DNA from 3 places in the Pseudomonas sp. GW821-FHT02C04 genome. Region 3 is predicted to be linked to each of the others. Evidence: predicted binding sites of a transcription regulator. Region 3 holds the regulator's gene; each other region holds the start of a gene.
What was found. Region 3 encodes FliA, which starts transcription of late flagellar genes. Its sites were predicted from a motif close to CTAAAGTTTNNNNNNNNNNNGCCGNTAA; they were not measured.
Positions count from the first base shown of each region.

Region 1: the regulator FliA is predicted to act here: its motif matches at 7,125-7,152, upstream of AC07VV_RS03860 (methyl-accepting chemotaxis protein).
Region 2: the regulator FliA is predicted to act here: its motif matches at 4,084-4,111, upstream of AC07VV_RS17415 (methyl-accepting chemotaxis protein).

Region 1 is NZ_JBWKVT010000001.1:826,613-836,224, reverse strand. It holds gene AC07VV_RS03890 (MFS transporter) at 1-449, shown strand, start outside; gene AC07VV_RS03885 (LuxE/PaaK family acyltransferase) at 465-1,595, shown strand; gene AC07VV_RS03880 (aldehyde dehydrogenase family protein) at 1,597-4,047, shown strand; gene AC07VV_RS03875 (phenylacetate--CoA ligase family protein) at 4,031-5,320, shown strand; gene AC07VV_RS03870 (GNAT family N-acetyltransferase) at 5,320-6,264, shown strand; gene AC07VV_RS03865 (hypothetical protein) at 6,305-6,838, opposite strand; gene AC07VV_RS03860 (methyl-accepting chemotaxis protein) at 7,220-9,211, shown strand; gene AC07VV_RS03855 (DUF411 domain-containing protein) at 9,376-9,612, shown strand, end outside.
Region 2 is NZ_JBWKVT010000004.1:377,129-386,740, reverse strand. It holds gene AC07VV_RS17440 (acyl-CoA dehydrogenase) at 1-1,276, shown strand, start outside; gene AC07VV_RS17435 (methyl-accepting chemotaxis protein) at 1,323-2,054, opposite strand; partial or broken gene AC07VV_RS17430 (cache domain-containing protein) at 2,190-3,215, opposite strand; gene AC07VV_RS17425 (cell division protein ZapA) at 3,361-3,663, opposite strand; gene AC07VV_RS17420 (hypothetical protein) at 3,660-3,890, opposite strand; gene AC07VV_RS17415 (methyl-accepting chemotaxis protein) at 4,168-5,793, shown strand; gene AC07VV_RS17410 (potassium/proton antiporter) at 5,951-7,693, shown strand; gene mscK (mechanosensitive channel MscK) at 7,728-9,612, shown strand, end outside.
Region 3 is NZ_JBWKVT010000003.1:120,340-129,951, reverse strand. It holds gene flhA (flagellar biosynthesis protein FlhA) at 1-1,905, shown strand, start outside; gene flhF (flagellar biosynthesis GTPase FlhF) at 1,917-3,257, shown strand; gene fleN (flagellar synthesis regulator FleN) at 3,371-4,201, shown strand; gene fliA (RNA polymerase sigma factor FliA) at 4,198-4,938, shown strand; gene AC07VV_RS12500 (chemotaxis response regulator CheY) at 5,106-5,477, shown strand; gene AC07VV_RS12495 (protein phosphatase CheZ) at 5,495-6,283, shown strand; gene AC07VV_RS12490 (chemotaxis protein CheA) at 6,323-8,593, shown strand; gene AC07VV_RS12485 (protein-glutamate methylesterase/protein-glutamine glutaminase) at 8,643-9,612, shown strand, end outside.

The DNA of each region.
Region 1 (9,612 bases), on a different contig from region 3:
AGATTCCGGTGTTCTCGGCGGTCATCGTCGGCAACCTCATCCTCGATCGACTACTGGCTTCAAGGGATCTGCCGCAATTGATTCGCCTGGCGCTCTGGCCGTTCTGCCTGGGCTTGCTGACCTTGATCGCCACCGCAGTGAGCAGCCTGTCCCTTGCGGGGTTGATGACCGGCCTTGCGCTGTACGCCGTGGGCCTGGGCATGAGCAATGCCGCGCTGTACCGGCTGGCACTGTTTTCCAGCGATGACAGCAAAGGTCTGGTGTCTGCTGCGATCGGCATGATTTCAATTGCCGTGATGGGTGTCGGTGGTTCGCTGATCGCCGCCATCGGCGGCGGCACACGTCTCGAATCCTTCGCCATCTGGGCGGCGCTGGGTGGTCTGCTCAGCCTGCCCCTGCTGTACCGGTTTCTGCCACACGTCCCGGCCGACACAGCTTCTTCAACATAACGACAAGGACGCCTGATGATTCACTTCCCTCACAGCGACGCGCTCTGCGCGTTGACGCAACCTTATTGCCCGGATTCCGTGCCGGACGGACTGTTCGACCAGGCCATGGCCGAAATCAGTCGGTTTCACTGCTACGACACCCCCGGCTACGAACACTGGCTGAACGCCAATGGACTGACCGTGGACGATCTGGACAGACTTGACGACTGGTCACGACTCCCGCCCGTTTTCGCCAGTTATTTCAAACGCCAGGCCTTGCTCAGCTCCACCGGAGCGAACGCGCTGGAACTCACCTCCTCAGGCACCGGCGGCGAGAAAAGCCGCATGCGTTACGACGAACGCAGCCTTGGAGCGGCCCGGAACATGGTCGAACGGATCTTCCAGCACCATGACTGGAACACCCCGCACACCCCGTGCAACTACCTGCTGCTGAGCTATGAACCCGAGGGCACCATCAGCCTGGGAACATCCTTCACCGATCAGTTCCTGTGCCAGTTCGCACCCGTCAATCGCCTGGCCTATGCACTGCGTCGCACGGGTGACGGTCATGAATTCGATGGTTTTGGCGTGATTGCAGCCTTGCAGTCCTTCGCCGAAGAAGGCTTGCCGGTGCGGATCTTCGGCTTCCCTGCCTTTCTTTGGCAGACCCTGCAACGCATGCGGGCTACCGGCGTGGCAGACCTGCAACTGGCAGCAGGCTCGCTGACGCTGTTTGGCGGCGGCTGGAAGACCCTTTCGGCGCAAGAGATTCCCCGTCAACAACTGTACGAACGTATTCACCGCCAATTAGGCATCGAGATGTCCCGCTGCCGTGACGGCTACGGTGCGGTCGAGCATCCGGTGCCGTACCTCGAGTGCGCTCACCATCATTTCCATGCTCCCGTCTATTCGAAGGTCTTCGTGCGCAATCCATCTGACTTCACGGTTCTGCCTTACGGCCGCCCGGGCTTGCTGAATTTCGTCTCGCCCTACATTTCATCGAGCCCGGCCCATGCCGTGGTCATGAGCGATCTCGCCACCCTGCATCCGGGCGCCAGCTGTGGCTGCGGTCTGCCCACCGACTGGTTCGAACTGCATGGCCGTGCAGCCACAACGGCCGGCCGAAGCTGCGCCATGGCCGCCTCTGAACTGCTGGGGAGGCACTGATATGTACTTGATCAACGGACAGCTTCACGACGACTGCACCCTCGACGCCGCACTGAAAAAGCTCTATCTGGATTTGCCACAACGATTGGCCAAGGCGCTGGACACATCGACCGTCCTTGGCGCGGCGGCCACCTTTGCCACACGCTTGCAGAACCCGGATCCGGCATTACCTCTGGATTCCGAACAACGACAGACGCTGATCGAGTTCTGCCAGCCGGATGCCCTGCGGTGCAAGCTTGAGCGCGAACTCGGCGAACAACCGAGCGCGTTGCGCCGCATCGACTATCGCCAGTCGCGCTTTGAGCGCTGGAGCCCGCTGGGCCTGGTGGTTCACATCACTCCCGGCAATGCGCCGCTGTTGGCCTTTTGCGCGGTGATCGAAAGCCTGCTGGCCGGCAACGTCAACTGGTTGCGCCCCAGCAGCAGCGATCAGGGCCTGACGGCTCGATTGCTTCATGGCCTGACACAATGTGATGCGACCGGCCAGATCGCCGGGCATGTTGCGGTCATTCCGGCAAGCACTGCACAGATCGGTCAGTTGTGCCAGCGGGCCAACGGCGTGTCGGCGTGGGGCGGTGAATCGGCGCTGCAAGCCATCCGCCAGCAACTGGCGCCAGGATGTCGCTGGATCGACTGGGGCCACCGCATCAGCTTCATTTACCTGACACCGGCAGCGCGCTCGCCGCAAGCGCTGGACGCCGTGGCCGATGAAGTCAGTCGCCTCGACCAGCAGGCCTGTTCCAGCCCGCAATGGCTGCTGGTGGACAGTGACGACGAAAGCACCCTGCAATCCATCGGTGAAGGTCTGGCCGAGGCATTCGAACGCCGCGCCCGACACTGGCCGGCCCTGCTGCCTTCGATTCAGGAGGCCTCGGAAATCACCACCCGCGTGGCGATGGCGCGGCTGGCTCACAGCTTTGGCGGGACCAGCGGTCAGGTCTGGCAAGCGCCGGACTGGCGGATCATCTGGTCCCACGACCAGCAACTCGGCCCCTCGCCCCTGTTTCGCAGCCTGTTGCTCAAACCCATGCCGCGCGCACAACTCACTGAGGCGCTGTTGCCCTGGCGAAATGTGCTGCAAAGCGCCGGACTGATCTGTGCCGAACACGAAATGGCCGAGCTGGCCCGCACGCTGATCACCGCGGGCGTCACACGGATCACCCCGGTGCAATCGATTCACGATGGCTACGAAGGCGAGCCCCATGACGGCGTGTATGCCTTGCAGCGCCTGAGCCGTCGCGTATCGGTCAGCCTGCCGGCCACGGCGCTGGCAACCCGCGCCACCCTCGATCCGCTCCCGACACCACCCTGCGTGACCGACCTGCCGATCATGAGCAAGGACGCCTTTGTTGCCCGCCCGATCCATCCGGCAGCCCGCTTGTATTTCCGCTCCGGCGGCAGCAGCCGCACCCCGGTGTTGTCCGGTTACAGCTACCGCGATTTCGATCGGCAAATGCGCGCCAGTGCCGACGGCTTGTTCGCGGCCGGTCTCGACCCTGTCCGCGACCGGGTGATGAACCTGTTCTTCAGCGGCGGACTGTACGGCGGATTCTTCAGTTTTTCCAAAGTGCTGGAACTGCTGGGTGCCACACACCTGCCGATGGGAGCACCGGCCGATGACGACTATCGCGAAATCGCGCGGTTGATCATCGATCAGCACGTCACCGTGCTGGTCGGCATGCCCAGCACCCTGAATCGTTTGTTTCTCAACGAACAGGCACGGCTGCGTGAATATGGCGGGATCGAAAAGGTGTTCCTCGGTGGCGAACACCCTGGCGAACAAAGCCTGGCACTGATGCGCAGCTGCGGCGTCAGGCTCATCCGCTCGGCCGTTTATGGCAGCGTCGACGCCGGTCCCCTCGGGCATGCCTGCCCGGCCACCGGCGATGGCGTGTTCCATCTGATGAGCGAAATCCAGCACCTTGAGATCGTCGAATTCGAGACTGATCGACCGGTGACCGGCAGTGAGACCGGGCGCCTGATATTCACCTCCATCGAACGGGAAGGCCAGGACGTTCAACGCTACGACGTCGGCGACAGCGGTCGCTGGATCCCCGGCGTGTGTGACTGCGGCCTGCCCACGCCGCGCTTCGAACTGCTGCAGCGCCACGGCCGGCTGGTGCGCATCGGCACCGACTTCATCTGCCTGTCGCAACTGGCAGCGCATCTGCAGACTGAATTCCAGCTGATCCTTGAACATGCCCCGGACGGCCTGGAGCGCATGCGCTTTCGCAGCCCGCGGCAAGCCGAAGATGTTCAGCGTCGCCTGCTGGATTATCCAACGTTGGCCACGCTCATCCAGACAGGGCTGCTGACCGTGGAGGCAGAGATCTGCGGCAGCGAACGCTTCACCCGCAACAAACACAGCGGCAAGACGCCCATTCTGATCGACAACCGGGGCGTTGGTCCCTGCGCTGACAAGCAAGGAGCCAAACATGAACACACGGTTTGAACTGGAGGAACTGGTGACGTTCGCGCGACTGCATTCGGGCTTTTACGCCAACCACTTTGCCGGATCTCCACTGCACATCACATCCCTGCAGGAACTGCCGGTGATTGACCCCGCTGAATACTGGAAAGGCAGTCAGGACCTCGACCGTTGGCCTGCATTGACGGCACCCCTGCATGACGGGCTGATCTTCAAGACAGGAGGAACCACCAGCGCCGGCAAGTTTTCACTGTTCCGGCGCGAGGAATGGCAGACGATGGTGGCGGATTTCGGGCGTAGTCTCGACGCGCAGTTGAGCCCAGGAGACCGCGTCGCCAACCTGTTTTTTGTCGGTGACCTGTATGCCAGTTTCATCTTCACTCACGATGCGCTGGCGCATGTGCAAACCGAGGTCATCGAGTTTCCGTTCACCGGCCATGTCGACTCAGGCCTCCTGGCTGATGCGATTGCCCTGCACCGGATCAATGTGCTGGTCGGCGTGCCCGCCCATCTGTTGACCTTTGCAGCCTGGCTCGAACAACACGGCCGGGTTCTCGAGGACGTCACCACCCTGCTCTACGCCGGTGAAAGCCTGTTTGAGGCACAGTTGCAACAGCTTGAGCGGGTCTTTCCCAATGCCCGTGTGTCCTCCATCGGTTACGCCAGCGTGGACGCCGGGTTCATCGGTGCCAGCCATCGTGACTGCGACCTGGGTGAACATCGGGTTCCCGAAGGCCACGCAGTGCTGGAAATTCTCGACGAGCGAACCGGTGAAGTCATCGAAGACTGCGAGCGTGTCGGACGCCTGGTGATGACCAACCTCACGCGCCGGTTGATGCCGTTGATCCGCTACCCGGTCGGCGACCGTGCCTGCTGGCGAGAGCCGAGCGGCACGTCCCGGCGCAAGTTCGCGTTGATGGGCCGCTGCGCCGACAGCCAGCGGGTGCGGGTGGGCATTTTGACCCTGTTGCCGCAATCGATCGGCGAGACAGTGCGGCGCGTCACCGGCAGCGAGGACTGGCAGTTGTTGATCGAGCAGGATGGGGCGAAGGATGTCCTGCGCCTGCTCTGGGCGCCGGACGCTATGGCGCCGCCAATCGCTGAAGCCGACAGGGCGCTGCACAGCGCATTGATCGAAGACTATCCGTTGATCGAGCAATTGCACGCCGATCAGTTGCTGGCGCTGCAGATCAAGTGCTGCACGGTGCAAGAACTGGCACTTCATCCACGCTCCGGCAAACGTCAGCGTGTGCTGGACCGGCGCGTCTACAACGGCCCTCGTCAGGAGCGTTGCTGATGGAATCAATCAGCCTGCGAAGTTATCGCACCAGTGACGCCGCTGCCGTGAGTCACCTGTTCAGAAAGATCTATGGCGACCATTACGCTCAGCCGCATGTCTATCTGCCCCGCATGATCTGTCAGAACCATGCCGACCGCCGCTGGCACTCGTTGGTGGCGGTGACGAACAATCAGGTGGCGGGGCACGCCACGTTGATACTTGACCAGGGATCCTCCATTGCCGAACTGGCGCTGAGCGTGGTGGATCCGCAGTTCCGTGGCCAGAACGTCGCCACGCGACTGGGCCGACACTTGCTGATCCATGCGCAGGCGCTCGGTTATCAGGGCGTCACGATCAAGCAAATGACCCAACATCCCTATACACAGAAAATGGCCGCCAGTCTTGGCTTTCACAACACCGGTTTACTGCCCGATCATGCACCGTCGCCCTTTGGCGGTACGGTGACGGAATCGCTCGTAATGGGTTACGCCCCTGTCGATGGCTATCAGCGCCCGCTGCCGGCACTGCCCTGGCCGGACGAATGTCGTGCGTTCATGCAGCAGATGTGCGAAGTGTTTGGAATTCGGATCAACGTTTCGCCCTGGATCGGCGCACCGGCGCAGCTGGAACAGCGCTGGGGTCGATATGACGGCGTATTCAGCGAAGTTGACGACAGTTTGCTCAGACAATTGCAGCAACTGCCCGCCCACTGGCTGATATCCATCAGGCTTAGACTCGCACAAGGTTTTGACAATGCCTGGCAGCGATTTTCGAAGGTGGGGTTCGTGTTCACCGGACTTGCGCCCGATGACAGGGGGGACGGGTGGCTGGCGCTGTTTCATCGCGGGTTCCAGCCCAAATCCCTGACACTGCATTGCCCGCAAATGCAGCGACTGCATGACGATATGCAGCGACAGATCGTCCTGTCCCCGGAACACCAGGCTTGCGGCAACCGCCCATAAACGAAAGGGCCCGCCCCGTTTCCGGAGCGGGCCCTGTCTGTCACGCCTTGGCGCTGACGCCTTTGTCGGTCGGAGGTGGACGTTCACCGCCCTGTCCGTAGGTTTTCAGGCTCTGCAGCACATAAATGGCTTTCTTGTACTCCGGGATCAACGTATTGGCGTACTTGTTGCCCTTGAGACTGTTGTTGTTGATGGTGTCCAGTTGCGTGGCGAAATATTCCAGCGCATTGAACTTGGCATCCGGGTCTTTCTGAATGCCGAAGCGGTCGAACTTGTCACCGGCATTGAGCAGTGTCATCGAGGTCACTTCGGAAATAAGGCCCCGACTGCGCAGGAAGTCAGTCAGTTTGCCCAATTGCTTGGGAGTGACGTTTTCCGGATCGAACCCCTTGATGTTCTTGTGCAAACGCTGCTTGTCCATTTCCGCCGTATTGAGAACGGTGGGGTCGTTGCCGACCAGGGCCAGCATCTGCTTGACCTTCACGCTTTGAGAAACCGGTTTGCCCGAGCTCCCTGCATCTCGAACCAGCAAACCTGCCTTGGGCTGCCACGCGCCGGTATAACCAACGGTCATGAGCGTGCTCCTTGCGAAAAGAACATGGAAATATCCTTGTGGAACGTCTTGAGTTGCCCGGAGTATCGGCCGGCAAACTGATGTCACCAATCTGTTTTTCACTTTTTTACAAATTTCGTACATTCTCGATACAAAGCACTGCAAGCCCCGCAGATGTTGAGCCAGAGCCGTCTGGCCAGTCCGGCGAAAATCGGCTTTTTACTCTAACGAACGGGCTGGTTAGTTTGCATGTGTCGGATCTGTTACTTGCCGGTCAGCGTTTCAAAACTTTTTAGCACGTGAGTACCTAAAGCTTCCTCGCGCCGCGACGATACGTAAGGGATACCCCTACTGTTTTACTCCTCGCCCCTAATAAGAAACGCTGCTCAAGGACCGGTCTCCATGCCCGCATTCCGTACCATTCAGGCTCGCTACACGCTGTTTCTGGTTCTATTTATCCTGTTGCTGTCGGTCCTGACCGTGGTGGGCATCAGCCAGTTGGTCGCGCCGAAACTGCGTCATACCGAAGAACAGGTCGTGCTCAACCGCATTGCCGAGGTCGCCGAGCAGATCCAGGGCGAACTGAACAAGGTTCAATCGCAGCAACGCAGCATCACCCAGACCATTCCGCTGCTCGACAGCGCCGCCATCGATACGGTGCTGCCGGGTCTGGTGGACCAGTACGGCGAGCTGAAAGTATTTGGCGGCGGTATCTGGCCGCTGCCCGGCCAGCGTGAAGCCGGGCGTAACAAGTTCAGCACCTTCTGGCACCGCGACAGCTCCGGCAAACTCGCCGTGAACACCTTCTGGAACAGCGACGCAGCGCCCAACTATTACGACCAGAGCTGGTACAAGGGCGGCCTGCAGACCCCGCGCGGCCAATGCGCCTGGGCCGCCGCCTATAAAGACGATGCCAGCGCCGAGCCACGCACCAACTGCGCCATGGCCATTCAGAAGAACGGCACGACCTGGGGCGTATCGACCATCGACGTGACGCTGGGCTTCTTCAACGACCTGGTGGCGCGCAAGGAAAAAGACCTCAGCGCCGAAATGCTGATCGTCGAGGCCGACGGCAAGATCATCAGCAACAGTTCGCGCATCAATGGCCCGATCGTGCTGAAAAACATCAGCGAGCTGGCCGGCAGTTCACCGTTTGCCAGCCAGGTAAAAGCAGGCCTGCAACAGCGTGATCAGGCCCAGCGCGTCGAGTTCGACAATAACGGCGAAGCCAGCACCTTCTTCATGCGCCCGATCGAAGGCACGCCTTGGTTCCTCGCCACCGCCCTGCCGACCAAGTTGATCACCGCCCAGCGCGATGACGTGCTCAGCACCCTGAGTCTGTTGCAGATCCCACTGGTGATCCTGCTGGTGCTGTGGCAGGTCTATGCGATCCGCCAACTGATCCAGCGCATGAAGGCCCTGAAAGCCAACATCGATCTGCTGTCCAGCGGCGATGCCGACCTGACCCGACGCATCACAATTCGTGCCGAAGATGAACTCGGCGCGATCGGTCACTCGGTCAATACCTTCATCGCCTACCTGCAGAACATGATCGGCGAAGTCACCCAGGCTACCGGCGCCATGGCTTCGAGCCTCGACAACCTGCAACGTACGTCGGCGCACACCAGTCAAATTCTGCTGCGCCACGCCTCGGAAACCGACCAGACCGTCACCGCGATCAACGAGATGAGTTCGACCGCTGAAAGCGTCGCGCAGAATGCCGCCGAAACCGCAGCCTTCACCCAGCGCGCCAACGAAAACGCCGACCGTTCGCGGGTGGTGGTCGGCGAAGCGTCGAGCAGCGTGGTCGCGCTGATCGACGAAGTGGCCAGCGCCACGCACAAGGTCGAAAGCATGCAACAGGACGCACAACGCATCACCGAGATTCTCGGGGTGATTGGCGCGATTGCCGGCCAGACCAACCTGCTGGCGCTGAACGCCGCCATCGAAGCCGCCCGCGCCGGTGAACAGGGACGCGGCTTCGCGGTGGTGGCCGACGAAGTGCGCGCCCTCGCCGCCCGCACCCAGGCCAGCACTTCGGAAATCAACGAAATGTTGACCCGCCTGACCCAAGGCGTGAGCTCGTCGGTCAGCGCCATGGAAAACACCCAGGCCAGTTGCCAGTCGGCCGCCGACGCCACGGCCCGAGTCAACAGCGGCCTCGATGAGATGGCCGGCTCGGTCAGCCACATCAACAGCCTCAGCACGCAGATCGCCACCGCCGCCGAACAGCAAAGCGCCGTGACCGAAGAGATCAACCGCAGCATGGTGCAGATCCGTCACATGGTCGATGAACTGGTGCAAAGCGGTCAGGCCAGCGAGCTCAACACCCGCCAATTGCTGGAAGCCAACAGCCGGGTCGGCGCGATCATGGGCCGGTTCAAGGTGCGCTGACCCTGACCGATCTGTCATCTCTCGCTCAGCGGGCTGTCAGCCTTGATCTACGATCATGCTGGCAGCCCGCCTTGTATCACTTGGAAACACTCCGTTGATGCCGGGCAGGAAAATCCGGTCAAAATGCGTTCTTTTTTGACCGTTACCCGAGTCGAGAGCCTTCCATGCGAAACCACCTGCGTCTGGCCGCCCTGAGCGCCCTGTTCATCTCCTCCCTGGCGCAAGCCGCCGATCTCATCCCGATCGAAGTCCACCGCGACGCCAACTGCGGCTGCTGTAAAAAGTGGATCAGCCATCTGGAAGCCAACGGTTTCAAGGTCGAGGATCACGTTGAAGCCGACATGAGCAGCTTCAAGCAGCAACACGGCGTGCCGCCACGTCTGGCGTCCTGCCACACCGCA
Region 2 (9,612 bases), on a different contig from region 3:
TCGTACCCGCGCAGAACCGGCGTCCGACGGCACTTATCGCCTGAAGGGCAACAAGATCTTCATCTCCGGCGGCGATCACCCGCTCTCGGAAAACATCGTGCACATGGTGCTGGCCAAATTGCCGGACGCGCCAGCCGGGGTGAAGGGAATTTCGCTGTTCATCGTGCCCAAGTTTCTGGTCAACGATGACGGCAGCCTCGGCAAGCGCAATGACGTGCTGCTGGCCGGGCTGTTCCACAAGATGGGCTGGCGCGGAACGACCTCGACCGCGCTGAACTTCGGCGATAACGGCGAGTGTGTCGGCTATCTGGTGGGCAAGCCGCATCACGGTTTGAGCTACATGTTCCAGATGATGAACGAGGCGCGGATTGGCGTCGGCATGGGCGCGGTGATGCTCGGTTACGCCGGTTACCTGTACTCGTTGGAGTATGCCCGCGAACGTCCACAGGGCCGTGTGCCGGACAGCAAGGACCCGACGACGGCGCCGGTGGCGATCATTCAGCACGCGGATGTCAGACGCATGCTGCTGACGCAGAAGTCCTACGTCGAAGGTGCGTTCGATCTTGGCCTGTACGCGGCGCGGCTGTTCGATGACACCACCACGCTGGAAACCGAAGCCGGGCGCAAACAGGCCCATGAATTGCTGGACCTGCTGACGCCGATCGTCAAATCCTGGCCATCGGAGTTCTGCCTCAAGGCCAACGAACTGGCGATCCAGATTCTCGGCGGCCACGGCTACACCCGCGAATACCCGGTGGAACAGTACTACCGCGACAATCGCCTGAATCCGATCCACGAAGGCACCCACGGCATTCAGTCCCTTGATCTGCTGGGACGCAAACTGGCGCAAAACGGTGGCGCCGGGCTCAAGCAACTGATTCGCCTGATTGCCGACACGGCCGAACGCGCGGTGGCGTACGAATCGTTGACCGCATTGCGTGAGCCGCTGGAGAAACTGGTCGCACGCCTGCAGAGCGTGACCATCGGCTTGCTGACGGATCTGGCCCAGGGCAAGGTCAACAGCAGCCTGGCGAATTCGGCGCTGTACCTGAAAGTGTTCGGGCACACGGTGATTGGCTGGCGCTGGCTGGAGCAGGCGATTCGGGCCGAAGAAGGGTTGGCCAAGGGGAATGCGGCGGATACCGACTTCTATAAGGGCAAGTTGCAGGCGGCGCGGTATTTCCTGACGTGGGAAGTGCCGGGTTGCCATCATGAGCTGGCGTTGCTGGAGGCTCGGGATGATACGTGCCTTGCAATGCAGGACGCGTGGTTCTGACCCGTTGATGATCGTTCCCACGCGTTGCGTGGGAACGATCAACTAATCAGGTAAGTTTGAACCCACCCATCTGCCGCGCCAGATCATCCGCCAGCCGCTGCAGCATCTGACAATCCTCACGACAAGCCCGAACCTCTCCCGCCGTCGCCCGCGCCAGATCGGAAATCCCCTGCACGTTGCGGTTGATCTCCTCGGTCACCGCCGACTGCTCCTCCGTCGCCGTCGCCACCTGATGGTTCATGTCGCTGATGCGCTCGACCTGCCCGGTAATCGCGGTCAAAGACGCACCCGTACGCTGGCTCGACTCTACGCCGGTGCCGGTTGCCGCCTGTCCCGTACGCATTGAAGACACCGCATTCTCCGCCCCCTGCTTGAGGCTGCCGATCATCTGCTGGATTTCGTCAGTGGATGCCTGAGTGCGGCGCGCCAAGGTGCGCACTTCATCGGCCACCACAGCAAAACCACGCCCCATGTCCCCGGCCCGCGCCGCTTCAATCGCCGCATTCAGCGCCAGCAGATTGGTCTGCTCGGAAACACCGCGAATCACTGCCAACACTTGATCGATCGACGCCACCTGATGCGCCAACTCACCCACCGCCCCCGCCGCGACGCCGATTTCATCGGACATGCTTTCTATATGGCGAATCGAACTGCCGACCACTTCCCGCGCCTGCATCGCTTCATCGCGAGCCGTTTGCGAGGCGAGCGCAGCGTTGCCTGCGTTCTGGGCGATTTCCTGCACGGTCAGGCCCATTTCGTGGACGGCGGTGGCAACCATGTCGGTCATTTCCTGCTGGCGACCGGAGCGCTCGGCGGTGTTATCCACAACCCTGGCAACTTGGCCGACCGCAACGCGCAGACGCTCACTGGTGGTCAGCACCTCGGCGATCATCCCGCGCTGACTGTCGAGGAAACGGTTGAAGCCCCGAGCGAGGTCGCCCAGCTCGTCGGCGCGGCTGGAATCTAACCGATGGGTCAAATCTCCACCACCGCTACCGATTGCTACCAGTGCGGCTGTTACCTGACGAATCGGGCGCACCAATCCCTGAGCCAGCCAGATCACCAGCGCCAGACAAACCAGCGCCACCGCCAGACCGATGCCGCTGCTCATCCACATCGCACGGCGGGCTTCGGCGTAGATCTGTGACTGCGGCACTTCGGCCACCAGGGTCCAACCGAGGTCACGCAAAGGCAGGCTGAAGGCGAGGAAGTCTTCGCCGTCACGCTGGAAGCTGCTGTTGGCCGCCACTTTATGGCCCATGACCGCTTGTGCCGCGCTTGCGCCGATCTGCTCGCTCAAGGTGCGCTTGCCGCTGAACTGTGCTTCGGGATGGACCTGGATCAAACCGTCGGAACGCACGAGATAGACCTTCCCGCGCTCGCCGAAGCTGAAGTTGTGGATCAGCTCCGACAGCTCTTTCATGCTCAACCCGAGCCCCGCAACGCCGACCACTTTGCCGGCCTGCTCGACCTTCAAATCGATGAACAGCGCCAACTCTCCGGTTGCCCCGTCGTTGTCGATGTTCAGGGTTCGGGGCTGATTGCTGTCGAGGAAAGAGTAAAACCAGGCGTCGGCCGATTTGGATCGGCTGAGGGTGCGATCCAGGCCTTTTTCGGTGATGTAGTGATTGGATTCCGTGCCGATGATCAGCGCGGTAAACGCCTTGTGTTCGGCGCGGATGCCTTCCAGATACTGCGCGAAGCCTGCCGTTTTAGCGGAATCTTCGCCATTGGCCAGCCAATCGCGGACCATCGTATTGCTGGCAATGTCTTTGGCGGCGGTGAGGGGTTGAACGAGAATTCGCTCGATGTCGTTGCGCGTCGCTTCGATGCTCGACGGCAACGCCTGCTCGACCAGATAGCTCTGGGCGAGGCGGTTGACCACCAGGGTATAAATGCCAACCACGATCAGGATGCTGACCAGCAGGGCGGTGCCCATGCCGAGGATCAACTGCCATTGAATACTGCGACGCCAGAACTGCATGGAGCACCCCCCAAAGAATAAGAGGCTGAAACACTGCAACAGCCGTGCCGATTGTATACAACGCAATCGACAATCTTATTCTTTGGTTGTGCGCAACCCATCAACCCTGATTGATGGTCTTGGCGATGGTCTCGACCGTGGCGCTGACTTGCTCTTGGTAACGCTCGAGTTCCTGCTGGTGCTGCTTCTTCATTTCAATCTGCTGCGAGCACAGATTCATCGCCGCCAGCACCAGCAGGCGGTCACCGATCAGCGTCGGGTATTTGCGTTTGGTGTCGGCCAGTGCGGCCTTGAGCATCAATGCGGCGTCCAGCAGGGTCTGTTCTTCCCCGGCCGGTGCCTTGATCGAATAGTCCTCCCCCATGATGGAGACGACTTTTACCCCTGCTGTGCCGTGGTTCATGCGCTGACAGGACCTGCGTTGACGCGATCAACCAGGGCCTGGATGCGAGCGGCAGTGGCGCCGTGTTTTTCTTCCTGCTCCATCAGGCTCAGTTGCAGGCTTTCGTTTTCATCCTTGGCCTGGGCCAGTTCCGTGGACAGGGTCTGGTTGGTTTCCGAGAGGGTCTGGTTCTGTTGCACCAGATCGCTGACGAGCTGTTCCAATTGGCTGAGGGATGCTTCCAACATTTTGATCTTCCAGGGCATTTTCAAAGGGCGCGTACGATAAAGAAAAGTCGTCGTGGATGCCAGGGTTAAACCGGCGCAAGGCCTTGATTTTCCTGGTGGCCGACCGTTCCTGCGAGTGTTAGAGACTGTGATCTGCCGATCTGGTTCCTGCACTTCGTCGCCCGGCCTTCAGTGCGACAAATACGCGCACCGGCTCAAGACTTTAGTCGTATGACCGATAAGTCATCCAACAGCAGTCTCAGCCCGCATGGATGCGGCCCTTCCTGGTATACGCCCCATGTCCCTTCGCAATATGAATATCGCCCCCCGGGCGTTCACCGGTTTTGCCCTGATCGGCGGCCTGATGCTCATTCTCGGTGTGTTCGCCCTGAACCAGATGAGCAAGATCCGCGGCGCCGCCGAAAACATCACCACCACCAGCGTGCCGAGCATCAAGAACCTCGACGAGTTCACTCAGCTGACCCTGCGCCTGCGAGTGCTGTCGTACCGTTTGCTGGTGAACCGCGAGCCGGACATCCAGCAGAAAACCATCGAACTGCTGGAGATGCGCAACCAGCAGATCCGCAAGGCCCAGACCGATTACGAGCCGTTGATCGGCAGCCCGGCCGAACGTGCGGCCTATGACCAATATGTGCAGTTGCTGGGTCAGTACCGCCAGATCGAAGACCGGATGAAAACCCTGTCGCGCAACAATCAGGTGGATGAACTGCGCAACCTGCTGAACACCCAGTTGCTCGACAACTCCGAAGCGATGAACTCGGTGCTCAACCGTCTGATGCAAATCAACGGCGAGCAGATCAGCACCACCAACCAGCAAGCCGCCGAGCAGTTTTCTTCGGCTTTCAGCCTGGTGGTGACGCTGCTGGTGATCGCGACCGGCCTGACCTTCCTCTTCGCCTGGCTGCTGACCCTGAGCATCACCAAGCCGATTTCCAAAGCGCTGGATGCGGCGGAAACCATCGCCGAAGGCAACTTGACCCAGCCGATCCACGTTGACGGCACCGACGAAGCCGGACGCCTGCTGGCGGCCATGGCCAAGATGCAATCGAAGCTGCGCGACACCCTGCAGCGAATCTCCGGCTCGGCCACCCAACTGGCCTCCGCCGCCGAAGAGCTGAACAGCGTCACCGACGAAAGCGCCCGTGGCCTGACCCAGCAGAACAACGAAATCGAGCAGGCTGCCACCGCAGTCAACGAGATGACCAGCGCGGTTGAAGAAGTCGCACGCAACGCCGTCAGCACCTCGGAAGCCTCGAAGAACGCCACCACCTCCGCCGGCGACGGCCGTGACCTGGTGCAGGAAACCGTCAGCGCCATCGAACGCATGAGCGCCGACGTGCAGAGCACCGCCACCCTGATCGGTGATCTGGCCAACGAATCCCGTGACATCGGCAAGGTGCTGGACGTGATTCGCGGCCTGGCCGACCAGACCAACCTGCTGGCACTGAACGCTGCCATCGAAGCGGCCCGTGCCGGTGAAGCCGGTCGCGGTTTTGCCGTGGTGGCGGACGAAGTCCGTGCCCTGGCGCACCGTACTCAGCAATCGACCAGCGAAATCGAGCGCATGATCGGCAGCATCCAGAGCGGCACCGAACACGCCGTGGATTCGATGCGCAACAGCACCGAACGCGCCGAATCGACCCTGAACATCGCCCGTGGCGCCGGCCTGTCGCTGGACACCATCAACACGGCCATCGTCGAAATCAACGAGCGCAACCTGGTGATCGCCAGCGCCGCCGAAGAGCAGGCGCAGGTAGCGCGGGAAGTGGATCGCAACCTGGTGAACATTCGCGATCTGTCGGTGCAATCGGCGACCGGCGCGAATCAGACCAGTGCGGCGAGCAACGAGCTGTCGCGCCTGGCGCTGGATCTGAACAATATGGTTGGGCGGTTCAGCCTGTAACCTTCCGCATGACTGATCGTTCCCACGCCCGTGGGAACGATCTTGCACTCCGCGCAAAAAGCTTTTTGACAGCATCACATTTCAACAGGTTAGAATCGCTGGCACGCAGACTGCATGGTCAGTTTGTGCCCGTCTTTCCGCTTCTGGAGTACTGCCTTTGAATGCGACGACCATCAACAGCCTGTTCTTGATCGGCGCGTTGCTGGTAGGTGCGAGCATTCTTGTCAGTTCCCTTTCGTCGCGTCTCGGCATCCCGATTCTGGTGATCATCCTTGCAGTCGGCATGACTGCCGGGGTCGATGGCGGCGGCATCATTTTCGATAACTACCCGACGGCCTATCTGGTCGGCAACCTCGCTCTGGCGGTGATCCTCCTCGACGGCGGTTTGCGCACCCGGGTGTCCAGTTTCCGCGTGGCCTTGTGGCCGGCCTTGTCGCTGGCCACCGTCGGCGTCCTTATAACCACCGGTCTCACCGGCATGGCCGCTGCGTGGCTGTTCGACCTGAACCTGATTCAAGGCCTGTTGATTGGCGCCATCGTCGGCTCGACGGACGCCGCGGCGGTGTTCTCGCTGCTCGGCGGCAAGGGCCTGAACGAACGGGTGACCGCCAGCCTGGAAATCGAATCCGGCAGCAACGACCCGATGGCGGTGTTCCTCACCGTGACCCTGATCGACATGCTCGCCAGCGGCCAGACCGGCCTGCACTGGAGCCTGTTGACCCACCTGATCCGCGAGTTCGGCATCGGTGGCGTGATCGGCCTCGGCGGCGGCTGGCTGATGCTACAACTGGTCAACCGGATCAACCTCGCCACCGGCCTCTATCCGATCCTGGTAATCGCCGGCGGCCTGGTGGTGTTCGCCCTGACCAACGCCCTGCACGGCAGCGGCTTCCTCGCCGTTTACCTGTGCGGCCTGGTGATCGGCAACCGTCCGGTGCGCAGCCGTCACGGCATCCTGCACATGCTCGACGGCATGGCGTGGCTGGCGCAGATCGGCATGTTCCTGGTGCTGGGCTTGCTGGTTACTCCTCACGACTTGCTGCCGATCGCCCTGCCTGCTCTGGGCCTGGCGCTGTGGATGATTCTGTTCGCACGGCCACTGTCGGTGGTGGTCGGGTTGCTGCCGTTCAAGGCGTTCCACGGTCGCGAAAAGGCCTTCATTTCCTGGGTCGGCCTGCGTGGCGCGGTACCGATCATTCTCGCGGTGTTCCCGCTGATGGCCGGGCTGCCGAATGCGCAGCTGTACTTCAACCTCGCGTTCTTCATCGTGCTGGTGTCGCTGCTGGTGCAGGGCACGAGCCTGCCGTGGGTGGCCAGACTGCTCAAGGTGACGGTGCCGCCGGAGCCTGCGCCGATCTCCCGTTCGGCCCTGGAAGTGCACATCACCAGCGAGTGGGAGCTGTTCGTTTACAAGCTCGGCGCGGAGAAATGGTGCATCGGTTCGCCCCTGCGGGAGCTGAAAATGCCCGAAGGCACACGTATCGCAGCCCTGTTTCGCGGTCAGCAACTGCTCCATCCGTCGGGTAGTACGGTGCTGGAAGTCGATGATTTGCTGTGCGTTATCGGCCATGAACACAACTTGCCGGCCCTCGGAAAACTGTTCAGCCAGGCACCGCAACGGGGCCTCGATCTGCGTTTCTTCGGCGACTTCGTACTCGAAGGAGACGCCCAGCTCAAAGCGGTTGCGGCCCTGTACGGCCTTCCGGCCGATGGCATCGATCCAGACATGACCCTGGGCCACTTCATTGCCCAGAAAGTCGGCGGTGCGCCGATCGTGGGCGACCAGGTGGAATGGAACAACACCCACTGGACGGTTGCGGTCATGGACGGGAACAAGATCGCCAAAGTGGGCGTCAGATTCCCCGAAGGAAGTCGCCCGGGCCCCGGGCTCTTCCTCTAAACTGCCTCCACTCTCACTTGCTTGACCGGTCTCTATGCCTACCCTGCGCTCCTTTTTCCTCGCGGCCCTGCTGGGCCTGAGTCTTACTGTCGGCCCGCTGCACGCCGCAGAACCGCCATCCAGCGACGCCGTGCAGGCCAACCTGGACAAGCTCACCGACAGCAAACTGCCCGAGGCCGACAAAAAGGCCCTGCAAACGCTCCTGCAAAACACGCTGAACCAGCTCAACAACCGGCGTGACTACGAGCAGAAGCTGAGCGACCTCAAGCAGCAGTTGGCCACCGCGCCGAAGCAGACCATCGAGAACGCGCGCGAACTGACGCGACTCAAGGCCACCCCTGTGGTGCCAGTGGCGCAGCGCTTCACCAAAGAAAACATCCAGCAGCTGGAACAGATACTCACCGAGCGCTCGACCCAGCAAAGCGATCTGCAAAAAGCCTTGGCCGATGCCAACAGCCTGATCATCACTGCGCAGACTCGCCCTGAGCGCGCCCAGGCAGAAATCGCCAGCAGCCAGACGCGCATCCAGCAGATCAACAGCATCCTCAAGACCGGCAAGGACAGCGGCAAGACCCTGAGCGCCGAGCAACGCGACCTGCTCAACGCCGAGCTGTCGGCGCTCAATGCACTGATCCCGCTGCGCCGTCAGGAACTGGCCGGCAACAACCAGTTGCAGGATCTGGGCAACAGCCAGCATGACCTGCTCACGGAAAAGTCCGACCGCCTGGACCATGAGATTCAGGAACTGCAAACCCTGATCAACCAGAAACGTCTGACCCTGTCTCAGGAAACCGTGACGCAGCAGTCGATCGAGGCTCAGAAGTCCGGCAGCAGCACCCTGCTCGCCACTGAAAGCGCGGCCAACCTCAAACTCTCCGACTATCTGCTCAAAAGCACCGACCGCCTCAACGAACTCACCCAGCAGAACCTGCAGACCAAGCAGCAACTGGACAGCGTGACCCAGAGCGATTCGGCCCTCGACGAGCAGATCAATGTGCTCAAGGGCAGCCTGCTGCTGTCGAAGATTCTCTATAAACAGAAACAGGCGCTGCCGCGCCTCAAGGTCGACCGCGACCTGGCGGATCAGATCGCCGACATTCGCCTGTACCAGTTCGAAATCAACCAACAGCGCGAACAGTTGAGCAATCCGGCGACTTACGTGGACACCCTGCTGTCCACCCAGCCGCCGGAGCAAGTCACGCCGCAGCTGCGCAAGAGTTTGCTGGAGCTGGCCAACACCCGCGTCGATCTACTGGAGCGGCTGAGCCGCGAACTGAGCGCGATGCTCAACGAGTCGATCACCCTGCAACTGAACCAGAAGCAACTGCTGAGCACCGCGCAAAGCCTGCGCGCGACCCTCGACGAGCAGATGTTCTGGATCCCCAGCAACAAGCCGCTGGACAACGAGTGGATTCGCGGCGTGCCGGAACGCCTGAAACGCCAGATCGACACCCTGCCGCTGGCCTCGAGCCTGAGCGAACTGACCGACGGCCTGACCCAGCGCCCGTTGCTGTTCCTGCCGCTGGCGCTGCTGATCGGCGCGCTGCTGTGGCGCCGCAAACAGTTGTATTCACGACTGAACAAGGTTCACCAGGACATCGGACACTTCAAACGTGACAGCCAGTGGCACACGCCGCAGGCGATTCTGATCAACATCCTGCTGGCGATGCCGGTGGCGCTGGGCCTGGCGTTGTGCGGGCTGGCGCTGCAGATCGATGCCCGGGGCCAGAACGCCAACATGGGCGCAGCCCTGCTGCAAATGGGTCAGGCGTGGCTGGTGTTCTATACCGCTTACCGGATCCTCGCGCCGGGCGGTGTGGCCGAGCTGCACTTCCGCTGGGAAAAACCGCAGGTCGAATTCCTACAGGGCTGGGTGCGTCGCCTCGGTCTGGTGGTGATGGCACTTGTGGCGGTGGTGG
Region 3 (9,612 bases):
ACGATCCTGCTGGTGGCGACGCTGCTGCGGCTGGCGCTGAACGTGGCGTCGACGCGGGTGGTGATGCTCCACGGTCAGGACGGCCACGCCGCTGCCGGTAAGGTGATCCAGGCCTTCGGTGAGGTGGTGATCGGCGGTAACTACGTGGTCGGTATCGTGGTCTTCGCCATTCTGATGATCATCAACTTCGTCGTGGTGACCAAGGGTGCCGGCCGGATCTCCGAGGTGAGCGCGCGCTTCACCCTCGACGCGATGCCCGGCAAACAAATGGCAATCGACGCCGACCTCAACGCCGGTCTGATCGACCAGAACCAGGCCAAGGCCCGTCGTTCTGAAGTTGCCCAAGAGGCTGAGTTCTACGGTTCGATGGACGGTGCCAGCAAGTTCGTCCGTGGTGACGCCATCGCCGGCCTGCTGATTCTGTTTATCAACCTGATCGGTGGCATGGCCGTCGGTATCTTCCAGCACAACATGACCTTCGCCGACGCCGGCAAGGTTTACGCCCTGCTGACCATCGGTGACGGTTTAGTGGCGCAATTGCCATCACTGTTGTTATCTACAGCGGCCGCGATCATGGTGACCCGTGCTTCCGGTTCGGAAGACATGGGCAAGCAGATCAATCGCCAGATGTTCGCCTCGCCGAAAGCGCTGGCGGTGGCGGCCGGTCTGATGGCGGTCATGGGCCTGGTGCCGGGCATGCCGCACTTCTCCTTCCTGAGCATGGCCGCACTGGCTGCCGGCGGCGCGTACCTGTTCTGGAAAAAGCAGAACGTCGCCAAGGTGCAGGCGCTGCAAGAGGTTCAGCGTCAGCAGGAACTGCTGCCGTCGCCGGCCCGCGCCATGGAAACCAAGGAACTGGGCTGGGACGATGTGACGCCAATCGACATGATCGGTCTGGAAGTCGGTTATCGCCTGATTCCGCTGGTGGACCGCAATCAGGGCGGGCAATTGCTGGCGCGGATCAAGGGCGTGCGCAAGAAGCTCTCGCAGGATCTGGGCTTCCTGATGCCGACCGTGCACATCCGCGACAACCTCGACCTGGCGCCGAGCGCCTATCGCCTGACCCTGATGGGGGTGATCCTGGCCGAAGCCGAGATCTACCCGGATCGCGAACTGGCGATCAACCCGGGGCAGGTCTACGGCACGCTCAACGGCATTACCGCCAAAGATCCGGCTTTCGGGCTGGAGGCGGTGTGGATCGAAGTCAGCCAGCGTGCCCAGGCACAATCGCTCGGTTACACCGTGGTGGACGCCAGTACCGTGGTCGCCACGCACTTGAACCAGATTCTGTACAAACACTCCAGTGAGCTGATCGGCCACGAAGAAGTGCAGCAACTCATGCAATTGCTGGCCAAGAGCTCGCCGAAACTGGCGGAAGAGCTGGTGCCGGGCGTGGTCACGTTGTCGCAGCTGCTGAAAGTTTTGCAGGCGCTGCTGGCCGAACACGTGCCGGTGCGCGACATCCGCAGCATTGCCGAAGCCATCGCCAACAATGCCGCCAAGAGTCAAGATACCGCCGCTTTGGTGGCCGCTGTGCGGGTCGGCGTTTCTCGCGCCATCGTCCAAAGCATTGTAGGGACTGAGTCGGAGCTGCCAGTTATCACGCTGGAGCCAAGGTTGGAACAAATATTGCTCAATAGTCTGCAGAAGGCAGGACAAGGCTCGGAAGAGGGCGTTCTGCTGGAGCCAAGCATGGCCGAGAAGCTGCAGCGTTCGCTCATCGAAGCGGCGCAGCGTCAGGAAATGCAAGGTCAGCCGGTGATCCTGTTGGTAGCAGGCCCGGTTCGCGCGATGCTCTCGCGCTTTGGCCGCCTGGCAGTCCCTGGACTGCATGTGCTGGCCTACCAGGAAATTCCGGACAACAAGCAAGTGACCATCGTTGCGACAGTAGGGCCCAACGGCTGAGGTAGTGGTTTATGCAAGTTAAGCGTTTTTTCGCCGCCGATATGCGTCAGGCCATGAAGCTGGTTCGTGATGAGCTGGGCGCTGATGCCGCCATCATTGGCAACCGCCGCATTGCCGGCGGCGTCGAGCTGACGGCGGCGCTGGATTACAAATTGTCGGCGCTGGCGCCACGGGTTCCGAACATGGAACTCGAAGACGAGCTGCGCAAGACCCAGTCGCGCATCGTTACTGCCCAGGCCGAGTTGAGCATGCGTGGTGAGGCCGACGGCAACACCAATCGCCAGTTGTTCTCCGGTCTGCCATTGACCGCCGGCCTGCCGCTGACGGCTGCCGAGCCTCTGACAGAACCGACTTACGCTGCTCCGGCGCGTCCAGCTCCGGCACCTGCGCCAGCTGCCGCTGGTGTCGATCCGCGTGCGCTGGATTCGATGCGTTTCGAACTCAACAGTCTGCGCGAGCTGATGGAAGTGCAGCTCGGCACCCTGGCCTGGAATCAGCTGCAAGGCAGCCGTCCGGCTCAGGCGAACCTTTATCGTCGTCTGCAACGCATCGGCTTGTCCGGCCCGTTGTCGCGCGACCTGCTGGCGCTGACCAGCGATATCGAAGAACCTCGTCAGGCCTGGCGCATGTTGCTGGCGCACCTGGCGCGGATGATCGCCACGCCGGAAGTCGAGCCGCTGGAAGAGGGCGGGATCATTGCCATGGTCGGCCCGGCCGGCATGGGCAAGACCACCACCCTGGCCAAACTGGCCGCCCGTTACGTGCTCAAGTACGGCGCGCAGAACATTGCGCTGGTGAGCATGGACAGCTTCCGCATCGGTGCTCAGGAACAGTTGAAAACCCTGGGCCGGATCCTCAATGTATCGGTGACCCACGTCGATCCGGGCCAGTCCCTGGTGCAGGCGCTGGATCCACTGCTGCGCAAACGCGTGGTGCTGATCGATACCGCCGGCCTGCAGGCCAGCGATCCGGCACTGCGCATGCAGCTGGAAAGTCTGGCCAGTCGTGGCATTCGGTCGAAAAATTATCTGGTACTGGCAACCACCAGCCAGAAACAGGTTCTAACCGCCGCTTATCACAGTTACAAGCGTTGCGGGCTCGCCGGGTGCATCCTGACTAAACTGGATGAGACGGCCAGCCTTGGCGAAGTGCTGAGCCTGGCGATCAGTCATGAACTGCCGGTCGCCTACCTGACCGACGGCCCACGGATTCCGGATGATCTGCATCTGCCGCGCCGTCATCAATTGGTCAGCCGCGCCGTCAGCGTGCAAATGCAGGAAGAACCCAGCGAAGAAGCCATGGCTGACATGTTCGCTGATATCTACCACAGTCCCACCAAGCAGGTTGGCTGAGGTAATGAACAGTTTTTGTACCTACATCGATGGTCTGCCATGCATTGTTCCGGTTGTGAACGCGCAGCCAGTAATGTGGCCTCCGTCTATGCAAGACAAGGTAAAGAAATAACATGGGCAGCATGCATCCCGTACAGGTGATCGCGGTGACCGGCGGCAAAGGTGGCGTCGGCAAGACTAACGTGTCAGTGAACTTGTCCCTGGCGCTGGCAGAGCTTGGCCGTCGGGTCATGCTGCTGGACGCCGACCTGGGTCTGGCGAACGTCGACGTTCTGCTGGGCCTCACGCCCAAACGTACCCTGGCCGATGTGATCGAGGGCCGCTGCGAGCTGCGCGACGTGCTGTTGCAAGGCCCCGGCGGGATCCGCATCGTGCCGGCCGCTTCCGGCACCCAGAGCATGGTTCACCTGAGCCCGGCCCAGCATGCCGGTCTGATTCAGGCGTTCAGCGACATCGGCGACAATCTCGACGTACTGGTGATCGACACCGCTGCGGGTATTGGTGACTCGGTAGTCAGTTTCGTTCGCGCGGCGCAAGAAGTGTTGCTGGTGGTCTGTGACGAGCCGACCTCGATCACCGACGCCTACGCGCTGATCAAACTGCTGAACCGCGATTACGGCATGAACCGCTTCCGCGTCCTGGCCAACATGGCCCAGAGCCCGCAGGAAGGTCGCAATCTGTTCGCCAAGTTGACCAAGGTCACGGATCGCTTCCTCGACGTCGCCCTACAATACGTCGGCGCGGTGCCTTACGACGAAAGCGTGCGCAAGGCGGTGCAGAAGCAGCGTGCGGTCTATGAAGCCTTCCCGCGTTCCAAGTGCGCACTGGCGTTCAAGGCGATCGCACAGAAGGTCGACACCTGGCCGCTGCCCGCCAACCCGCGCGGCCACCTCGAATTTTTCGTCGAGCGCCTCGTGCAGCAAACGGCAGGACCTGTGCTATGACCGCCAGCGGTATGAATTTCTACAAGAAGTCGGCACGTGACGCGCAGTACGAGCTGATCGAGCGTTACGCGCCACTGGTCAAACGCATTGCTTACCACTTGCTGGCGCGATTGCCGGCCAGTGTGCAGGTCGAAGACCTGATCCAGGCCGGGATGATCGGCCTGCTCGAAGTCTCGACCAAATACGACGCCAGCAAAGGCGCCAGTTTCGAAACGTACGCGGGCATCCGGATCCGCGGCGCCATGCTCGATGAAGTACGCAAGGGGGACTGGGCACCGCGCTCGGTTCACCGCAACACCCGTATGGTCAGCGACGCGATTCGCTCGATTGAAGCTAAAACCGGCCGTGACGCTAAAGATCACGAGGTTGCGGCCGAACTCCAATTGAGTCTCGACGATTACTACGGGATTTTGAACGACACCCTGGGCAGCCGACTGTTCAGTTTCGACGACCTGTTGCAGGACGGCGAACACGAAGGGCTGCACGAGGATGGCGCAAGTGCTCATCTTGAGCCGTCGCGCGATCTGGAAGATGAGCGCTTCCAGGCTGCGTTGGCGGACGCGATTGCCAATTTGCCGGAGCGTGAGCGACTGGTGTTGGCGCTGTACTACGACGAAGAGCTGAACCTCAAGGAAATCGGTGAAGTCCTTGGCGTCAGTGAATCGCGGGTCAGCCAGTTACACAGCCAGTGCGCGGCCCGTTTGCGGGGGCGTTTGGGGGAGTGGCGAGCGCGCTGAGGGCAGTGTGGGGACGCTGCGAACGAGGCTGGTGCGGTGGTGAACGGCACCGGTCTTGCTCTGTTGTGCTCCAGACAGTCATCGAGTGCTTTGCCGGATTGATTGAAATGGCGCGTCCAGGTGCTGGGCGCGTTTAAGACTGCTTGGAGGTCGAATTGAACAAAGACATGAAAATCCTCATCGTTGATGACTTCTCAACGATGCGGCGGATCATCAAGAACCTGTTGCGTGATCTCGGGTTCACCAACACCGTTGAAGCCGACGATGGCACCACTGCCATTCCGGTGCTCAACAGCGGCAGCATCGACTTTCTGGTGACCGACTGGAACATGCCTGGCATGACCGGTATCGACCTGCTGCGTCACGTGCGCGCCGATGAAAAACTCAAGCACCTGCCAGTGCTGATGGTGACTGCTGAAGCCAAGCGCGAGCAGATCATCGAAGCGGCCCAGGCCGGCGTTAACGGCTACGTGGTCAAACCTTTCACGGCTCAGGCGCTGAAAGAAAAAATCGAGAAGATTTTCGAACGCATCGGCTGATGACGCGCGGGGGAGCTATGGAGCATAACGAATCTTCACAGGGCGACTTCGAGTCGACTCTGAAAAAACACGCGGTCGAACTGGTCGAAAGCCTTGAAAAGGGCAGGTTCGGCGACGCCGTGCAACTGATCCATGAGCTCAATCAGACCCGTGACCGTGGCCTGTACCAGGAAGTGGGCAAGCTCACACGCGAACTGCACAGTGCAATCGTCAACTTCCAGATCGACCCGCATATGCCGCAGGCCGAGGAAGTGTCGCAGATCACTGATGCGACCGAGCGTCTGGGCTATGTGGTCAAGCTGACCGAAGCCGCGGCCAACCGCACCATGGACCTGGTGGAAAGCGCCACGCCGGTGGTCAATGGCCTGGCTGACGAAGCCCAGGCATTGAGTGCCGACTGGGGACGTTTCATGCGCCGTGAAGTCGGGGCTGAAGAGTTCCGCGAGCTGGCGCGTCGGGTCGACGGTTTTCTGGCACGCAGCAGCGCGGACAACCGCGCGGTGTCGAGCAACCTCAACGACATTCTGCTGGCCCAGGATTACCAGGACCTCACAGGTCAGGTGATCAAGCGCGTGACCCAGTTGGTCACCGAAGTCGAAAGCAATCTGCTCAAACTCGTGCTCATGGCCAGTCAGGTGGACCGCTTCGCGGGCATCGAACATGACCGTGCGGCAATGCTCGCTGAAAAAGATCCACAAAAACATCTCTCGCAGGGTGAAGGTCCGCAGATTCATGCCGATAAACGAGAAGACGTTGTGTCCGGTCAGGACGATGTGGACGATTTGCTATCCAGCCTTGGATTTTGAGTTTTTTTGGGTTTTTAGACCTGTAGGAGCACCCCATTAATGAGCTTCGGCGCCGATGAAGAGATCCTTCAGGATTTCCTGGTTGAGGCCGGCGAGATTCTTGAGCAACTGTCCGAACAACTGGTCGAGCTGGAAAGCCGCCCGGATGACGCAGATCTGCTCAACGCAATTTTTCGCGGTTTCCACACTGTAAAAGGGGGCGCCGGCTTCCTTCAGCTCAATGAGCTGGTGGAGTGCTGTCACATCGCCGAAAACGTGTTCGACATCCTGCGCAAGGGTGAACGTCGCGTAGATGCAGAACTGATGGACGTGGTGCTCGAAGCGCTGGACGCGGTGAACAGCATGTTCAGCGAAGTCCGCGATCGCAGCCCGATCACCGCTGCAACCCCGGAACTGCTGGCCGCCCTGGCGCGCCTGGCCGAACCGCAATCGGCGGATGAAGCCCCGGCTTCGCCTGTTGCCGAGATGATCGAAGAACTGGTCGTCGAAGGCGATTCGGGCGATATCACCGATAACGAATTTGAACAGTTGCTGGACTCGCTGAACGCCGTCAAGGCCGAAGCCGAAGCCCCGGCGGCTGCCGCTGCGCCTGCTTCCACCGAAGCGGCCAGCGATGAAATCACCGACGCCGAATTCGAGTCGCTGCTCGACCAGTTGCACGGCAAGGGCCAGTTCGCGGCCGACGCCGTGGCACCAGCTGCCGCTGCACCTGCTGCTCCGGCAGCGGGCGACAGCTCGGACATCACCGACGACGAATTCGAAGCCTTGCTCGATCAATTGCACGGCAAGGGCAACTTCGCCGTTGATGCGCTGGAATCGGCGATTGCTTCGGTGCCTGCATCTGCTGCTCCGGCAGCGGCGGCGGCCGGTAGCGATCTGATCAGCGATCACGAATTCGAATCGCTGCTCGACGATCTGCATGGCAAAGGCAAGTTCACTGACGTCGCCACCGGTGCCGTCGTGACGGCCGGCAATGCTTCGGCTGTTGCAGCGCCTGCCGCCAAGGCCCCGGCTGCTGCGGCAAAACCTGCTGCAAAAGCGCCTGAGCCTAAAGCGGAACCGGCCAAGCCAGCCGCCGCTGCTGCACCGGCTCCGGCCCGTGCACCGGCGACGCCGCCACCGGAAAAACCGGCGAGCGAAGCCGAGACTACCGTTCGTGTGGACACCGCACGTCTCGACGAAATCATGAACATGGTCGGCGAGCTGGTACTGGTGCGTAACCGTCTGGTGCGCCTGGGCCTGAACAGCGGCGACGAGTCGATGCAGAAGGCCGTGTCGAACCTCGACGTGGTCACCGCCGACTTGCAGACCGCGGTAATGAAGACCCGGATGCAGCCGATCAAGAAAGTCTTCGGCCGCTTCCCGCGTCTGGTTCGCGATCTGGCGCGTCAGCTCAAGAAAGAGATCAACCTGGAACTGGTGGGCGAAGAAACCGACCTCGACAAGAACCTCGTCGAGGCTCTGGCCGACCCGCTGGTCCACTTGGTGCGCAACGCGGTCGACCACGGCATCGAGTCGCCGGAGGAGCGTGAAGCTTCGGGCAAGGCCCGTGGCGGCAAGGTGATCCTGGCGGCCGAGCAGGAAGGCGACCATATCCTGCTGTCGATCTCCGACGACGGCAAAGGCATGGACCCGAACGTCCTGCGTGCCATCGCCGTGAAACGCGGTGTGATGGACAAGGATGCCGCCGATCGCCTGAGCGACACCGAATGCTACAACCTGATTTTCGCCCCGGGTTTCTCGACCAAGACCGAGATCTCCGACGTGTCCGGCCGCGGTGTGGGCATGGACGTGGTGAAGACCAAGATTTCCCAGCTCAACGGTTCGATCAACATCTACTCGACCAAGGGCGCCGGCTCGAAAATCGTCATCAAGGTGCCGCTGACGCTTGCGATCATGCCGACCCTGATGGTGATGCTCGGCAACCAGGCGTTTGCGTTCCCGCTGGTGAACGTCAACGAAATCTTCCACCTCGACCTGTCGACCACCAACGTGGTGGACGGCCAGGAAGTGGTGATCGTGCGGGACAAGGCGCTGCCATTGTTCTACCTCAAGCGCTGGCTGGTCAGCTCCGCCGCTCACGAAGAGCAGCGCGAAGGCCATGTGGTGATCCTTTCGGTGGGCACTCAGCGGATCGGCTTCGTCGTCGATCAACTGGTCGGTCAGGAAGAAGTGGTCATCAAGCCATTGGGCAAAATGCTGCAGGGAACCCCGGGCATGTCCGGCGCCACCATTACCGGTGACGGCCGCATTGCGCTGATTCTCGATGTTCCTAGCATGCTCAAGCGTTACGCCGCACGGCGTATTTGAATCCGGGGCAGCGGGGCGACAACGTCCCGCTGCACCTAATGGAGTGTTTATGGCAGTCAAAGTCCTGGTGGTGGACGATTCGGGTTTTTTCCGCCGCCGCGTCTCGGAAATTCTTTCAGCGGATCCGAGCATCCAGGTTGTCGGTACGGCAACCAACGGTAAAGAGGCGATCGATCAGGCCCTGGCCCTCAAGCCGGACGTGATCACCATGGACTACGAGATGCCGATGATGGATGGCATCACGGCCGTGCGGCATATCATGCAGCGCTGCCCGACCCCGGTGTTGATGTTCTCCTCGCTGACTCATGAAGGCGCCCGGGTGACCCTGGATGCGCTGGATGCCGGCGCGGTGGATTTCCTGCCGAAGAATTTCGAAGACATCTCCCGCAATCCGGAGAAGGTCAAGCAACTGCTGTGCGAGAAGGTTCACAGCATCTCGCGCAGTAACCGTCGTTTCAGTGCCTACAGTGCGCCGGCGCCTGCCGCTGCACCTGCACCTGCGCCGACTCCGGCAGCGGCGCCGTCGAGCTTTGGCAGCCACAGTGCTCCGGCTCGTCCGGCACCCGCGCCTGCACCGGCTCGCGCTCCGGCGGCCAGCACTTCGTCGGCAGCGCCGAAACGCAAAGCCTACAAGCTGGTGGCTATCGGCACGTCGACTGGCGGCCCGGTTGCCCTGCAACGGGTCCTGACCCAGTTGCCGGCCAACTTCCCGGCGCCGATCGTGCTGATCCAGCACATGCCGGCAGCCTTCACCAAGGCGTTCGCCGAGCGTCTGGACAAGCTCTGCCGCATCAGCGTCAAGGAAGCCGAGGATGGCGACATCCTGCGTCCGGGCCTGGCGCTGCTGGCACCCGGTGGCAAGCAGATGATGATCGACGGCCGTGGCGCGGTGAAAATCCTGCCGGGCGACGAGCGTCTGAACTACAAGCCTTGCGTGGACATCACCTTCGGTTCCGCAGCGAAGTCCTACAACGACAAAGTTCTGGCGGTCGTGTTGACCGGCATGGGCGCCGACGGCC